2 linked regions of the Asanoa sp. WMMD1127 genome follow. The protein of the gene in region 2 interacts with the protein of the main gene of each other region in a pairwise test. Links are inferred from orthologs where the notes say so. Each region holds a gene or a part of one and is shown on either strand. Other genes may lie near its edges.

Region 1 (6,862 bases), 3.7 Mb from region 2 along the record:
TACGACGCCGAGTTCCGCTACGACCGCGACCCGGTCGGCTGCCTCCAAGGCCTTGCACCGGACGTCGTCGCGCACCTCGGGTCGGCCAGCAAGGCGCTCGCGCCGGCGCTGCGGCTCGGCTGGCTCTGCCCGCCGCGGCACCGGCGCGCGGCGATCCACGCCGCCAAGGAGGCGGCCGACTACGGCGGACCGGCGCTCGAACAGCTCGCCTTCGCCGACCTGCTGGCCACCGGCGGCTATGACCGGCACCTGCGCCAGGCCCGCCGGGCCCACCGGCGCCGCCGGGACGCGCTGGTCGCCGCGCTCGCCACCCACCTGGCCGGCTGCCGGGTGCACGGCGTCGCGGCCGGCCTCCACCTCGTGGTCGAACTGCCGCCCGGCACCGACGACGCCGCGCTGGCCGCCAAGGCGCACGCCGCGGGGCTCGGCCCGGTGCCGTTGAGCGCCACGCGGCTGAGCCCGGGCGGACCACCGGGTCTGGTCATCGGGTACGCCGGCCAGAGCCCCGACCGGATCACCGCGAGCATCCGCCGGCTGAGCGAGCTGGTCTGAGCTGATCGTCTAGGTTGGACCCCATGCCCGACTTCGTGCCTCTCGCCGAGCGGATCGTCGACGCGCTGCTGGACAGCGACCCGCACCTGGCCGCGTCGGCCGGCGACCACCGCCTCGACGGCGAGCTGCCCGACCTGTCCGCCGACGGGGTCATGACGCGGTTCGCGATGCTGCGCGACGCGAGCGGCGCCCTGACCGAGGTCGACAGCGACGCGCTGGACACCCAGGAGCAGGTCGACCACGCGATCCTGACGGCGCGGGTCGAGCGGGGCATGTTCGAGCTGTCCGAGGTGCGCGAGCACGAGTGGAACCCGCTGGCGCACAATCCGGGCGACCTGATCCACGAGCTGATCGCGCGCCCGTTCGCCCCGGTGGACGTACGCCTGGAAAGCCTGACCCAGCGACTCGAGGCCGTGCCGGACGCGCTGGCCACCGCCCGGTCCACGCTCGCCGCGATGCCCAGGATCCACGTCGAGACCGCGATCGGGCAGTTCGCCGGCACGGCCGCGCTGGTCCGCGACGAGGTGCCGGCGATGCTCGAGGAGGCGCCGCCGATGCGCGGCACGGTGCAGCCGGCCGCCGACGCCGCGGTCGCCGCCCTCGACGAGTTCGCCGACTGGCTGCGCGCCCAACTGCCGGCCGCCGAGCGCGACCCGCGCCTGGGCCGTCGGCTGTGGGAGGCCCGGCTCTGGCACACCCTCGACACGGAGCTGACCGCCGGGCAGGTGCTCGACCGGGCGCGGGAGAACCTCGAGCGGGTCGGCGAGGACCTGCGCCGGGCGGCGGCCGAGCTGACCGGCGGCCGGCCCGACGACGACACGGTGCGCGAGGCGCTGGGCCGGCTCGGCGCCGACCACCCCGACAACGACACGATCGTCGAGCTGGCCCGGCAGACGATGGTCGAGTGCACGGACTTCGTACGCGAGCACGACCTGGTGTCGCTCGTCGACGACCCGTGTGTGATCCAGGAGATGCCGGAGTTCGCCCGCGGCGTCGCGGTGGCCTACTGCGATTCGCCCGGCCAGCTCGAGACGGCCGAGCTGCCGACCTTCTACTGCATCTCGCCGACCCCGGCCGACTGGTCGCCGGAGCGGGTGGAGTCGTTCTACCGCGAATACAACAACCACATGATCCGCAACTTGACCGTGCACGAGGCGATGCCGGGGCACTACCTGCAGCTCGCCCACTCGCGCCGGTTCCAGGGCACCACCCGGGTCCGCAAGCTCGGCGTCTCCGGCCCGTTCGCGGAGGGCTGGGCGGTCTACACCGAGGAGGTGATGGCCGGCCTGCGGTTCGGCGGCCTGCCGATCCGCCTCCAGCAGCTCAAGATGCAGCTCCGGATGACCATCAACGCGATCCTCGACCAGGCCGTCCACTGTGACGGCATGACCGAGGAGGAGGCGATGGCGCTGATGACCGGGCCCGGCTTCCAGGAGGAGGGCGAGGCGGCCGGCAAGTGGCGCCGCGCGCTGCTCACCTCGACGCAGCTGTCCACCTACTTCGTGGGCTACCAGGAGATCCTGGACACCGCGCTGCGCCGCCCGGCCGGCACCGGCACCCGGCAGTGGCACGACGCGATGATCGCCCACGGCTCGCCGCCGCCGCGCCACCTCCCGCAGCTGCTCGGCCTGGCGCCGCGGTCATGAACCTCGACGACCTGCCCTTGGCCGAGTTCGCCTTCCCGGGCCCGCTGCGCGACAAGCTGGTGGCCGCCATCCTCAGTGGCGCCAAGACCTCGACGTCGGCGCTGTTGGCGGGCTACGTCGACGAGCCGCTGCCCGTGGTCGGCCAGGTCTCGGCGGTGGTCGACTCGGCCGGCCGGCGCGTGGCGGCGATCGAGCTCACCGAGGTACGCGTCGTCCGCTGCGGCGACGTCGACCTCCAGCACGCGATCGACGAGGGCGAGGGCTTCCGGTCCGTGGCCGAGTGGCGGGCGGGCCACGAGGAGTTCTGGCACAGCCCGGAGGTGCGGGCGGAGCTGGGCGACCCGGGCTTCACGGTTGACGACGACACGCAGATCGTCGCCGAGCGGTTCCGGGTCGTGTCTCAGGCCAGTTCGGCCACCGCGGCGTCGATCAGCCAGCGCGAGATCGAGTAGGTCGGCGGCAGCGCCTCCGGCAGGTCGCGCAGCGGCCACCAGCGCGCCTCGGCCAGCTCCTTGCCGTCGACCACCGGCTCGGCGTCGCGCGCGGCCGAGGCCAGGAAGCCCGTCAGCACGACGCCGGGGCCGGACATCGCCCACGGCTGGCTGCCGAAGTAGCGCAGGCCCGAGACGGTCAGGCCGACCTCCTCGGCGACCTCGCGGTGCACCGCCTCCTCCAGCGACTCGCCGGCCTCGACGAAGCCCGCCACCAGGGCCCACAGCTCGGTCGGCCCGTACGTGTGCCGGACCAGCAGGATCTCCTCGCCTCGGCGGATCGCGGTCAGCACGGCCGGGGAGAGCTGCATCGGGACGTAGAGGTCACAACCGGGGCAGCGGCGGGCGTGCTCGCCCGGGACGTCGGCCAGCTCGGTCGCGCACGCGCCGCAGTAGCGGTGACTGCGCCGCCAGGTGACGATCTGCAGCGCCCGGCCGGCCAGCGCGGTCCGCGGCTCGTCGAGGGCGGCCGCGATCGACGGCCAGCCGCGCCAGTCACCGAGCGTGTCGATCCGCTCGGGCAGCCCGGCGGCCCAGACCCGCACGCCGTCGAGGGAACCGACCGGCACCCACGCCACGTCGTCGGGCAGGTCGTCGAGGTCGGCGCGGCGGGGAAAGGGCGTCAACAGGCGGCGTCCGGCGACGAGCACGCAGTGGTCGGACGGGCTGGGCGGCCCCGCCGCCACGGCGTCGGGCACGAACCGGCTCACGGAGCCGAGGGTAACGCCCGATAGGCTCCTCGGGGACGACGGGACGCAGCGTCGCGGCCGTGAGCCCACGACATCAACACACGGCAGGGAGTCGGAACAGTGGCCACCATTGAGGGAATCGTCGCCCGGGAGATCCTGGACTCGCGCGGCAACCCCACCGTCGAGGTCGAGGTCGGGCTCGACGACGGCACGATCGCGCGGGCCGCCGTGCCGTCGGGCGCGTCGACCGGCGCGTTCGAGGCGCTGGAGCTGCGCGACGGCGACACGCAGCGCTACAACGGCAAGGGCGTCGAGAAGGCCGTCGCCAACATCGAGGAACGAATCGTCGACCAGCTGATCGGTTTCGAGGCCAGCGAGCAGCGGCTGATCGACCAGAAGATGCTCGACATCGACGGCACGCCCGACAAGTCGCAGCTCGGCGCGAACGCCATCCTCGGCGTCTCGCTGGCCATCGCCAAGGCCGCCGCCAAGTCGGCGGAGCTGAGCCTGTTCCGCTACCTGGGCGGCCCCAACGCACACCTGCTGCCGGTGCCGATGATGAACATCCTCAACGGCGGCGCCCACGCGGACTCCAACGTGGACGTTCAGGAGTTCATGATCGCCCCGATCGGCGCCCCGACGTTCCGCGAGGCGGTCCGCTCGGGCGCCGAGGTCTACCACGCGCTCAAGTCGGTGCTCAAGGCCAAGGGCCTGTCCACCGGCCTCGGTGACGAGGGTGGCTTCGCGCCGAACCTGCCGACCAACGCCGCCGCGCTCGACCTGATCGCCGAGGCCGTCGAGAAGGCCGGCTACCGGCTGGGCAGCGACATCGTGCTGGCCCTCGACGTGGCCGCGACCGAGTTCTTCGCCGACGGCGTCTACACGTTCGAGGGCGAGAAGCGCAGCGCCGACGAGATGAGCGCCTACTACGAGAAGCTCGTCGCCGACTACCCGATCGTGTCGATCGAGGACCCGCTGGCCGAGGACGACTGGGCCGGCTGGTCCGCGTTCACCGCGCGGGTCGGCGACCGGGTGCAGATCGTCGGCGACGACCTGTTCGTCACCAACCCGCAGCGGATCGCCCGCGGCATCGCCGAGCGCGCCGCCAACGCGGTCCTCGTCAAGGTCAACCAGATCGGCTCGCTCACCGAGACGTTCGACGCGGTCGACCTGGCCCACCGGGCCGGCTTCGCGACGATGATGAGTCACCGCTCCGGCGAGACCGAGGACACCACGATCGCCGACCTGGCCGTCGCGGTCGGCTCCGGCCAGATCAAGACCGGCGCGCCGGCGCGGTCCGACCGGGTCGCCAAATACAACCAGCTGCTCCGGATCGAAGAGGAACTCGCGGACGCGGCGCGCTACGCCGGCGCGGGCGCGTTCCCGAGGTACCGTTCGGCTAGCTGACCCCGCCTGTGCCGGGGCCTCCACGGAGGCCTCGGCGCGTCGGGACCTCGGGGGAGGGGGTGTCGGGTTGTGACGCAGCGCCGCATGCCGAGCGGGCAGGGGCCCTCCCGCCGCCCGAGCAGCAGCGCCGGCCGGGGTCGGGCAACCGCCCGGGCCAGCACACGGGAGACGGTCGTCGCCGCGCGGTCGGCGGCCACGCCACGCACGGCCAACCGGCCGGCCGCCGCGCGCCGCACCGGCGCCGGAGCCACCGGCGCCGCCGCCCGGCGCACCGCCGCGCCACAGCCACGCCGGCTCACCGGCCGGGCCACGGTGCTCGTCGCGGTGCTGATCGCGCTGGCTCTCGCGTACACCTATCCGATCCGGGTCTATCTCAACCAGCAGTCCGACATCGCCGAGATGCAGTCGGCCCAGTCCGCGCAGCGCGCCGAGATCAAGCGCCTGCAGGACGAGGCCGCGCTCTGGAAAGACCCCAACTACATCAAGACCCAGGCGAGGAGCCGCTTCTTCATGGTCCTCCCCGGCGAAGAGCTGTTGATCCTGCTCTCCGACCCCGACGGCGCCGCCCGTGACGCGGGCCTGCCGCCGCCGGGCGCGACGCCGCCCGAGCCCGATCCGTGGTACGACACGCTCTGGTCGAGCGTCGAGGCCGCCAACGCGGAAAGCACGCCGTGACGCCCGTCGGTGAGGCGGCGTCCGCCCGGGACCGGGCCGCCGTCGCCGCACAGCTCGGCCGGCCACCGCGGGCGATCCGCGCGGTCGCGCACCGCTGCCCGTGCAAGCTGCCGGACGTCGTCGAGACCACGCCGCGGCTGGCCGACGGCACGCCGTTCCCGACGCTGTTCTACCTGACCTGCCCGCGGGCCACGGCGGCGTGCAGCCGGCTCGAGTCGGCCGGGCTGATGAAGGAGATGGCCGCCCGGCTCGCCGACGACCCGGAGTTGGCCGCGCACTACCGGGCCGCGCACGAGGACTACCTGGCCCGGCGGGAGGCGGTCGCGCACGTCGAGGAGATCGACGGCATCTCGGCCGGCGGCATGCCGGGCCGGGTCAAGTGCCTGCACGTCCTGGTCGCCCACGCGCTGGCCGTCGGTCCAGGGGTCAACCCGTTCGGCGACGAGGCGATCGAGGCGATCGGCTCCTGGTGGGACGGTGGGCCGTGTGTCGAGGTCGCCGACTGATGGGCGACATCGCGGTCCGCCGGGCCCGCACGGGTGACGTGCGGGCCATCCGCCGGCTGATCGACACGTTCAGCACCGGCGGCCGGCTGCTGAGCAAGGCCACGGTCACGCTCTACGAGGACGTGCTCGAGTTCTGGGTCGCGGTCGACGGGTCCACCGTGGTGGGCTGTGGCGCGCTGCACGTGATGTGGGAGGACCTGGCGGAGATCCGCACGGTCGCCGTCGACCCGGACCACCAGGGCCGCAAGATCGGCTACGAGCTGGTCACCGCGCTGATCGCCGCCGCGCGCGACGTCGGTGTGCGCCGGGTGTTCGTGCTGACCTTCGAGACGGAGTTCTTCGGCCGGTTCGGCTTCCGTGAGATCGACGGCGCGCCGGTGCCGGCGACGGTCTACGAGCAGTTGCTGCGGTCGTACGACGAAGGTGTCGCGGAGTTCCTCGACCTGGAACGAGTGAAACCCAACACCCTGGGCAACACGCGGATGTTGCTGCACCTCTCGTAGTGTCGACCTTGTGACCCGGGTAGCTGCGATCGACTGTGGGACCAACTCCATCCGCCTCCTCGTCGCCGACGTGGGCGCCGACGGTCGGCTGACCGACGTGACCCGCCGGATGGAGATCGTCCGGCTCGGCCAGGGCGTCGACCAGACCGGCCGGCTGGCCCCCGAGGCCATCGAGCGGACCCGGGTGGCGCTGGCGGACTACACGGCCCAGATCCGGGCGCTGGGTGCGTCCCGGGTGCGGATGTGCGCGACCTCGGCGTCCCGCGACGCGGCCAACGCGGCCGACTTCACCGACATGGTGCTGACCACGCTCGGCGTGGCCCCCGAGGTGGTGACCGGCGACGAGGAGGCCCGGCTGTCCTACACCGGCGCGGTGCGGGGCCTGGTCGCGCC
Region 2 (6,873 bases):
CCGGCGCCTGGGCCGACGAGCACGGAGTCGAGGTGCTGACCCCGGCCAAGCCGCGGGAGCCCGAGTTCCTGGAGCGGCTGCGCGACCTGGCGCCGGACTGCGTGCCGGTGGTCGCCTACGGCGCCCTGGTGCCGCCGGCCGCCCTCGAGATTCCCCGGCACGGCTGGGTCAACCTGCACTTCTCGCTGCTGCCGGCCTGGCGCGGCGCGGCGCCCGTCCAGCACGCCGTGCTGCACGGCGACGAGATCACCGGCGCCAGCGTGTTCGAGCTGGAGGCGGGCCTCGACACCGGCCCGGTCTACGGCACGCTGACCGACGAGATCCGCCCGACCGACACCTCCGGCGACCTGCTCGACCGGCTGGCCACCTCCGGCGCGGGCCTGCTGGTCGCCGTGCTCGACGCGATCGAGGCCGGCACCGCGCGGGCCGAGCCGCAGCCGGCCGACGGCGTGAGCCTCGCGCCCAAGCTGACCGTCGAGGACGCGATGGTGCGCTGGGACGAGCCCGCGTTCGCCGTCGACCGCCGGATCCGGGCGTGCACCCCGGCGCCCGGCGCGTGGACCACGTTCCGCGAGGACCGGGTCAAGCTGGGCCCGGTCCGGCCGGTCGCCAACGCTCCCGCCCTCAAACCCGGCGACCTGCTGGTCGACCGCACCGGCGTGCTGGTCGGCACGGCCACCACGCCGGTCGCCCTCGGCGAGGTGCGGGCCGCGGGCAAGCGGGCCATGCCGGCCGCCGACTGGGCGCGCGGCGTCCGGGTCGAGTCCAGCGAGCGTTTCGCGTGACCGCCGACCTGCGCGGCCACGACGGCCGTGGAAGCCACGACGACCGCCGCAACGAGCCCGGACGTGGCCGCGGCGGCCAGGGCCGGGATCGCCGCGACGACCGCCGCTCCCAGGGCGGCCGACGCAACACCATCGACCCGGCCCGCTCCGCCGCCTACGCCGCGGTCGCCGCCGTGCACCGCGACGACGCGTACGCCAACCTGGTCCTGCCGGCCATCCTGCGCGAGCGCGACGTCGACGGACGGGACGCCGCGTTCGCGACCGAGCTCACCTACGGCGCACTGCGCTCGCGCGGCACCCTCGACGCGGTGCTGGCCGCGGCGGCCGGCCGCGAGGTCGACCGGATCGACCCGCCGGCCCGTGACGCGCTGCGCCTGGGCGCCTACCAGATCCTCTACATGCGTGTGCCGGCCCACGCCGCCGTCTCGTCCACGGTCGACCTGGTCAAGGCGGTCGCTCCCGGCGCCACCGGTTTCGCCAACGCCGTCCTCCGCGAGATCACCACACGCGACCTCGACGCCTGGGTCGAGCGGCTCGCGCCCGACTACGCCACCGACCCGATCGGCAACCTCGCCCTGACCAACAGCCATCCGCAGTGGATCGTCCGGGCGTTCCAGGAGGCTCTCGGCGGCGACCTCGACGAAACCAACCGGCTGCTGATCGAGGACAACCAACCGCCGGCCGTGCAGCTCTGCGCCCGTCCGGGCCGGGTCGACGCGGTCGCGCTGGCCGACGAGGTGGGCGGCGCGCCGGGCGCGTTCTCGCCGTACGCCGTCTATCTGTCCGGCGGCGCCCCGGGCGACCTCGCCGCCATCCGTGACGGCCGCGCCCACGTGCAGGACGAGGGCTCGCAGCTGGTCGCCACCGCGCTGGTCGACGCGCCGGTCGAGGGCACCGACGCGCGCTGGCTCGACCTGTGCGCCGGCCCCGGTGGCAAGGCCGGCCTGCTCGCCGCGATCGCCGCCCAGCGCGGCGCCCACCTGACCGCGGTCGAGGTGGCCGCGCACCGGGCCGAGCTCGTGTCGAAGGCGGTGGCGGGCTTCCCCGCGACCGTGCTGCACACCGACGGCCGGACCGTCGGCCGCGACTCCGACCTGCCGGAGCAGGGCTTCGACCGGGTGCTGGTCGACGCGCCGTGCACGGGCCTGGGCGCGCTGCGCCGGCGGCCCGAGGCGCGCTGGCGCCGCCAGCCCAGCGACCTGCCGCCGCTGACCCGCCTCCAGCGCGAGCTGCTCACCGCGGCGCTGCGGGCGGTCCGCCCGGGCGGCGTGGTCGGCTACGTGACCTGCTCGCCGCACACGGTCGAGACGCACGTCTCGGTCACCGAGGGCACCCGCCGCTCCGACATCGCGGTCGACTTCGTCGACGCCCGCCCGCTGCTCCCGGCCGGCATGCCGGGCCTGGGCACCGGCCCGACGGTGCAGCTCTGGCCACACCGGCACGGCACGGACGCGATGTTCCTGGCCGTCCTGCGCCGGACTAGTTGACCGGCAGCAGCGAGGTGCCGCCGTTCTTGATCGACCGGGTGTACGTGCGGCCACTGTCCCAGGAGAAGCACTTCACGCCGCGGTTGCCCTGGTCCCACTCGGCCGCGGTCGGGTAGTAGTAGATCGTCCCGGTGCGGAACGCCAGGTTGCCGTCCTTGGGCAGCTTGGCGTAGGTGGCGACGGCGTTGAGGCACGCCTTGTGGATGGTCTCGCTGTCGTCGATGAAGGTCTTGTAGGCCTTGTCCGGCGCGTTGTAGACACCGACGAACTCGCTGCGGTGCGTCTTGGTGCAGCCGACGGCCACCATCTCCTGCACGATGTCCTTGGAGATCTTCGGCGTGAAGCAGCCGTAGTGCAGCGACGACGGCTTGGCCAGCGCGCCCTTCAGCGAGCCGTCCCGGGACGCCATGCTGGTGTCGTCGAGCGACCGGGTCTCCGCGATGTCGCAGCGGAACCACCGGGAGCCGCCCTGCCACGCCTCCGGCGCCGGGAGCACGAGGGTCAGCGCGAGCCGGGCGCCGCGCCAGTCGCCACCGAGGAAGGCGTTGGCCTTCGCGCCGCATTCGCCGTACGCCGTCTTGTAAGGCTTCTGACCGGGGGCCGGCGGCTTGGCGCCCGCGTCGCCGACCTCTCCGACGTGGACCGTCTCGGTCATGTGGGTGGTGGCGCAGTCGACCGGCGCGTAAGCGGCCAGGTAACCGGACTCCACCGCCGTGCTGTGGCAGACCTCGGCGGCCGGCACGAACGGCTTGGGCTCGCTGATCGGCCGCCAGTCGTCGCTGAGGTCGCCGTCGACGCCGGCGGGGTTGCCGCCGCAGCCCGCGAGCGCGAGCGCAGCCACGAGGCCCGCCAGGCCCACCGTCCACCAGCGTCGCATCCGCTCATCCCTCCCCAGGGCCGGGTCGAGGGCAACCCTACGGGGATCGGCCAAGGCTTCGTACACTGGCCCGGTGACCCGACCGTCGCCGATCGTCGCCCCCAGCATCCTCGCCGCCGACTTCGCCCGGCTCGCCGACGAGGTCCACGTGGTCGAAGGGGAGGCCGACTGGTTGCACATCGACGTCATGGACAACCATTTCGTGCCCAACCTGACGATCGGCCTGCCCGTCGTGCAGAGCCTGCGCCCGGTCACCCAGCTGCCGTTCGACGTGCACCTGATGATCGACGAGCCGCGCCGGTGGGCGCCGGCCTACGCCGACGCGGGCGCCTACAACGTCACCTTCCACGTCGAGGCCAGTGAGAACCCGGTCGCGCTGGCCAAGGACCTGCGGGCCGCCGGCGCCAAGGCCGGCCTGGCGATCGACCGGGACACCCCGATCGAGCCCTACCTCGAGCTGCTGCCCAGCTTCGACACGCTGCTGGTGATGACCATCAAGGCCGGCTTCGGCGGCCAGCGCTTCCTGCCCGACCTGCTGGAGAAGGTGCGCAAGGTCCGCACGGCCCGGGAGAGCGGCCATCTGGAGCTGCGCATCGAGGTCGACGGCGGGATCGCCGCCGACACGATCGAGCAGGCGGCGGAGGCCGGCGCCGACGCGTTCGTCGCGGGCACCGCGGTCTACGGCGCCGACGACCCGGCCGCCGCGATCCGCCATCTGCGGTCGCTGGCCACCGGGGCCGGGGCACGGCCATGAGCGAGCGGAGCGAGCGAATCAGCCGGCTCAGCGCGCCGAGGGAATGGTCTGCCACGCGAAGCGGGGCACGGCCATGAGCGAGCGGGACCAGGTCGCCCTGGAGCCGGTCAACCGGCTCGGGCTGATCCTGATCGTCGACGACGACGAAGATATCGCCCGGTTCGTCGGGATCAGTCTCAAGCTGCACGGGTTCGACGTGATGCACGCCCGCGACGGTCAGGAGGCGCTGGAGCTGATCGAGCGGATCCGGCCGGACCTGTGCGTGGTCGACCTGATGATGCCCCGCATCGACGGCGTCGAGCTGACCCAACGGCTGCGCGCCGACCCGATGAACGCCGCTCTGCCGATCATCATGCTGACCGCCAAGGGGCTGACCGTCGACAAGGTGCACGGGCTGCGGGCGGGCGCCGACGACTACATGGTCAAGCCGTTCGACACGTCCGAGCTCGTCGCCCGGGTCGAGTCGACGCTGCGCCGCAACCGGGAATACCGCGAGGTCTCGCCGCTGACCGGCCTGCCCGGCAACACCCGGATCAGCCGCGAGATCACCGACCGGGTGCGCAACGGGGCCGACTACGCGGTCGCCTACATCGACATCGACCGGTTCAAGAGCGTCAACGACGTCTACGGCTTCGGCCGCGGCGACGAGTTCATCGGCGCGCTGGCCCGCAGCCTGCACCGGGCGGTCACCGTGGCCGGCCTGCCGCCCGCGTTCCTCGGCCACATCGGCGGCGACGACTTCGTGATCGTCTGCGCCCCGCCGCAGGTCCGGCCGCTGGCCGAGCAGGCCGTGCTCGACTTCGAGAAGACCACCGACGGGCTCTACGACGAGCGCGACGCCGCCCGTGGCTACGTCGAGGTGCGCGACCGGCGCAACAACATCCAGCGGGCGGCCCTGGTCACCCTCTCCATCGGGGTGGCCCTGTCCAGCGGCGACCGCCGGTTCAACGACCCGCGCGAGATCATCGCCCTGGCCAACGAGATGAAGAGCGTGGCGAAGAGCCAGCCCGGCTCGTACGTGGCCGTCGACCGCCGCCTCGCTCCGGGGTGACCGGTTTGTCCGGCGGTGTCCGTGGCCGGCGCCGCATGTGAGGTAGGTCGCCTGTCGATCGCCGTTCCGCCGATTGCGTGTAAGACTTAACCCCAACCCACCACGCGCTGGCGGGACTCGGTGAAATTCCGAACCGGCGGTGATCCGCGGGGCCTGGCCCCCGGTAAGCCCGCGACCCGGTCGAGGAACCTCTCGAACGGTGGACCTGGTGAGAATCCGGGGCCGACGGTTGGGCAGCCACTTCGGCCGCCCAGACAGTCCGGATGGGAGACAGCGCGAGGGCGGATGGCCGCGCCGTTCCCAGGCGCCGCCGTCGGGCGGCCTGACGCCGTCCCGAGCCGCGCTCCTGCCTGCCTCCACCTCGCCCGCGCTGACCACGGCGCACGGGAAGGGAACGGGCATGGCGAGCGGCGTCTCCGTCGACGAGGCGATGCGGCGCGCGATTGCGCTCGGGGCACGCGGCCTCGGCACCACGAGTCCCAACCCCGTCGTGGGTTGTGTGCTGCTCGACGCCGAGGGCGAGGTGGTCGGCGAGGGCTTCCACGCGTACGCCGGCGGCCCGCACGCCGAGATCGTCGCGCTCGCGCAGGCCGGCGACCGGGCCCGCGGCGGCACCGCGATCGTCACCCTGGAGCCCTGCAACCACACCGGCCGCACCGGCCCCTGCACCCGTGCCCTCATCAACGCGGGCGTGGCCAAGGTCGTCGTCGGCGTGGCGGACCCGGACCCGGTCGCCCGCGGCGGCGCCGAGACCCTGCGGGCCGCGGGCGTCGAGGTCCAGATGGGCGTACGCGAGGACGAGGCCGAGGCCGGCAACATCGCCTGGCTGACCAGCGTGCGCCGGGGCTGGCCCTACGTGACCTGGAAGTACGCCGCCACCCTCGACGGCCGGTCCGCAGCCGCCGACGGCACCAGCATGTGGATCACCTCCGAGGCCGCCCGCATGGACGTGCACGCGCTGCGCTGTGCGAGCGACGCCGTCATGGTCGGCATCGGCACCGTGCTCGCCGACGACCCCCGGCTGACCGCCCGCAACCTGCGCGACGGCTCGCTGGCGATCCGGCAGCCGCTGCGGGTCGTGGTGGACAGCGCCGGGCGTACGCCGGTCGACGCCAAGGTCCGCGACAGCGCCGCGCCGACCTGGGTCGCCACCGCCGCGGCGGTCGGCGCGGGTCCGGACGGGCACGTCGACCTGCAGGCGCTGCTCGCGGCCCTGCACACCCGCGGCGTCCGCTCGGTGCTGCTGGAGGGCGGCCCGCGACTGGCCGGCGCGTTCCTCGCCGCCGGGCTGGTCGACAAGGTGGTCGGCTACGTCGCGCCCAAGCTGCTCGGCGCCGGCACCTCCGCGCTCGCCGACGCGGGCGTCTCCACCATCGCCGAGGTCATCGACCTCGACCTCACCGATGTCACGCGGGTCGGCCCTGACCTGCGGTTCACCGCTGTGCCACGCAAGAAGGAGGGCTGACCCGCATGTTCACCGGCATCATCGAGGAGCTCGGCGAGATGGTCGGCTGGACCGCGACCGGCGACGACTCCGGCCTGATCGCGATCCGCGGCAAGACCGTCGTCGACGACCTGAAGCACGGCGACTCGATCTCGGTCAACGGTGTCTGCCTGACCGCGGTCGAGATCTCCGCCGACGGCTTCACCGCCGACGTGATGGGCGAGACGCTGCGCCGCTCGTCGCTCGGCGAGCTGCACCCCGGCGACCCCGTCAACCTGGAACGGGCCGCCCGGCTCGACAGCCGGCTCGGCGGCCACCTCGTGCAGGGGCACGTCGACGGCGTCGCCCGGATCGTCGGCCGTGAGCCCGCCGAGCAGTGGACCACCGTCCGGTTCGAGCTGCCGGCCGCCATTCGCCGTTACGTCGTGGAGAAGGGCTCGATCACGGTCGACGGCGTCTCGCTGACCGTGATGGA

The links. Proteins that work in one complex are often made in the same cells at the same time.
Region 1: the proteins of rpe (region 2) and eno interact in binary tests that used the Escherichia coli proteins (3 or more experiments, as listed by UniProt). The link is inferred for Asanoa sp. WMMD1127 from one-to-one orthologs.

The regions. Positions count from the first base shown.
Region 1 is NZ_JARUBP010000001.1:818,412-825,273, reverse strand. Bases 2,724-5,641 are described here. They hold eno (phosphopyruvate hydratase), read left to right. Parts: upstream 2,724-3,498; coding sequence 3,499-4,785; downstream 4,786-5,641. Other genes in these bases: O7635_RS04030 (DUF501 domain-containing protein), read left to right, coding at 5,457-5,641; O7635_RS04035 (septum formation initiator family protein), read left to right, coding at 4,855-5,460; nudC (NAD(+) diphosphatase), read right to left, coding at 2,724-3,399. In the rest of the region: O7635_RS04060 (PLP-dependent aminotransferase family protein), read left to right, coding at 1-552; O7635_RS04055 (DUF885 domain-containing protein), read left to right, coding at 576-2,198; O7635_RS04050 (ASCH domain-containing protein), read left to right, coding at 2,195-2,650; more of nudC, read right to left, coding at 2,599-2,723; more of O7635_RS04030, read left to right, coding at 5,642-5,966; O7635_RS04025 (amino-acid N-acetyltransferase), read left to right, coding at 5,966-6,469; O7635_RS04020 (Ppx/GppA phosphatase family protein), read left to right, coding at 6,480-6,862. UniProt on the Escherichia coli protein: Catalyzes the reversible conversion of 2-phosphoglycerate (2-PG) into phosphoenolpyruvate (PEP). It is essential for the degradation of carbohydrates via glycolysis.
Region 2 is NZ_JARUBP010000001.1:4,544,973-4,551,845, forward strand. The notes cover bases 2,134-5,062. They hold rpe (ribulose-phosphate 3-epimerase), read left to right. Parts: upstream 2,134-3,222; coding sequence 3,223-3,903; downstream 3,904-5,062. Other genes in these bases: O7635_RS21715 (transcription antitermination factor NusB), read left to right, coding at 2,134-2,272; O7635_RS21720 (septum formation family protein), read right to left, coding at 2,265-3,149; O7635_RS21730 (response regulator), read left to right, coding at 3,977-4,954. In the rest of the region: fmt (methionyl-tRNA formyltransferase), read left to right, coding at 1-785; more of O7635_RS21715, read left to right, coding at 794-2,133; bifunctional diaminohydroxyphosphoribosylaminopyrimidine deaminase/5-amino-6-(5-phosphoribosylamino)uracil reductase RibD, read left to right, coding at 5,355-6,419; O7635_RS21740 (riboflavin synthase), read left to right, coding at 6,425-6,873. UniProt on the Escherichia coli protein: Catalyzes the reversible epimerization of D-ribulose 5-phosphate to D-xylulose 5-phosphate.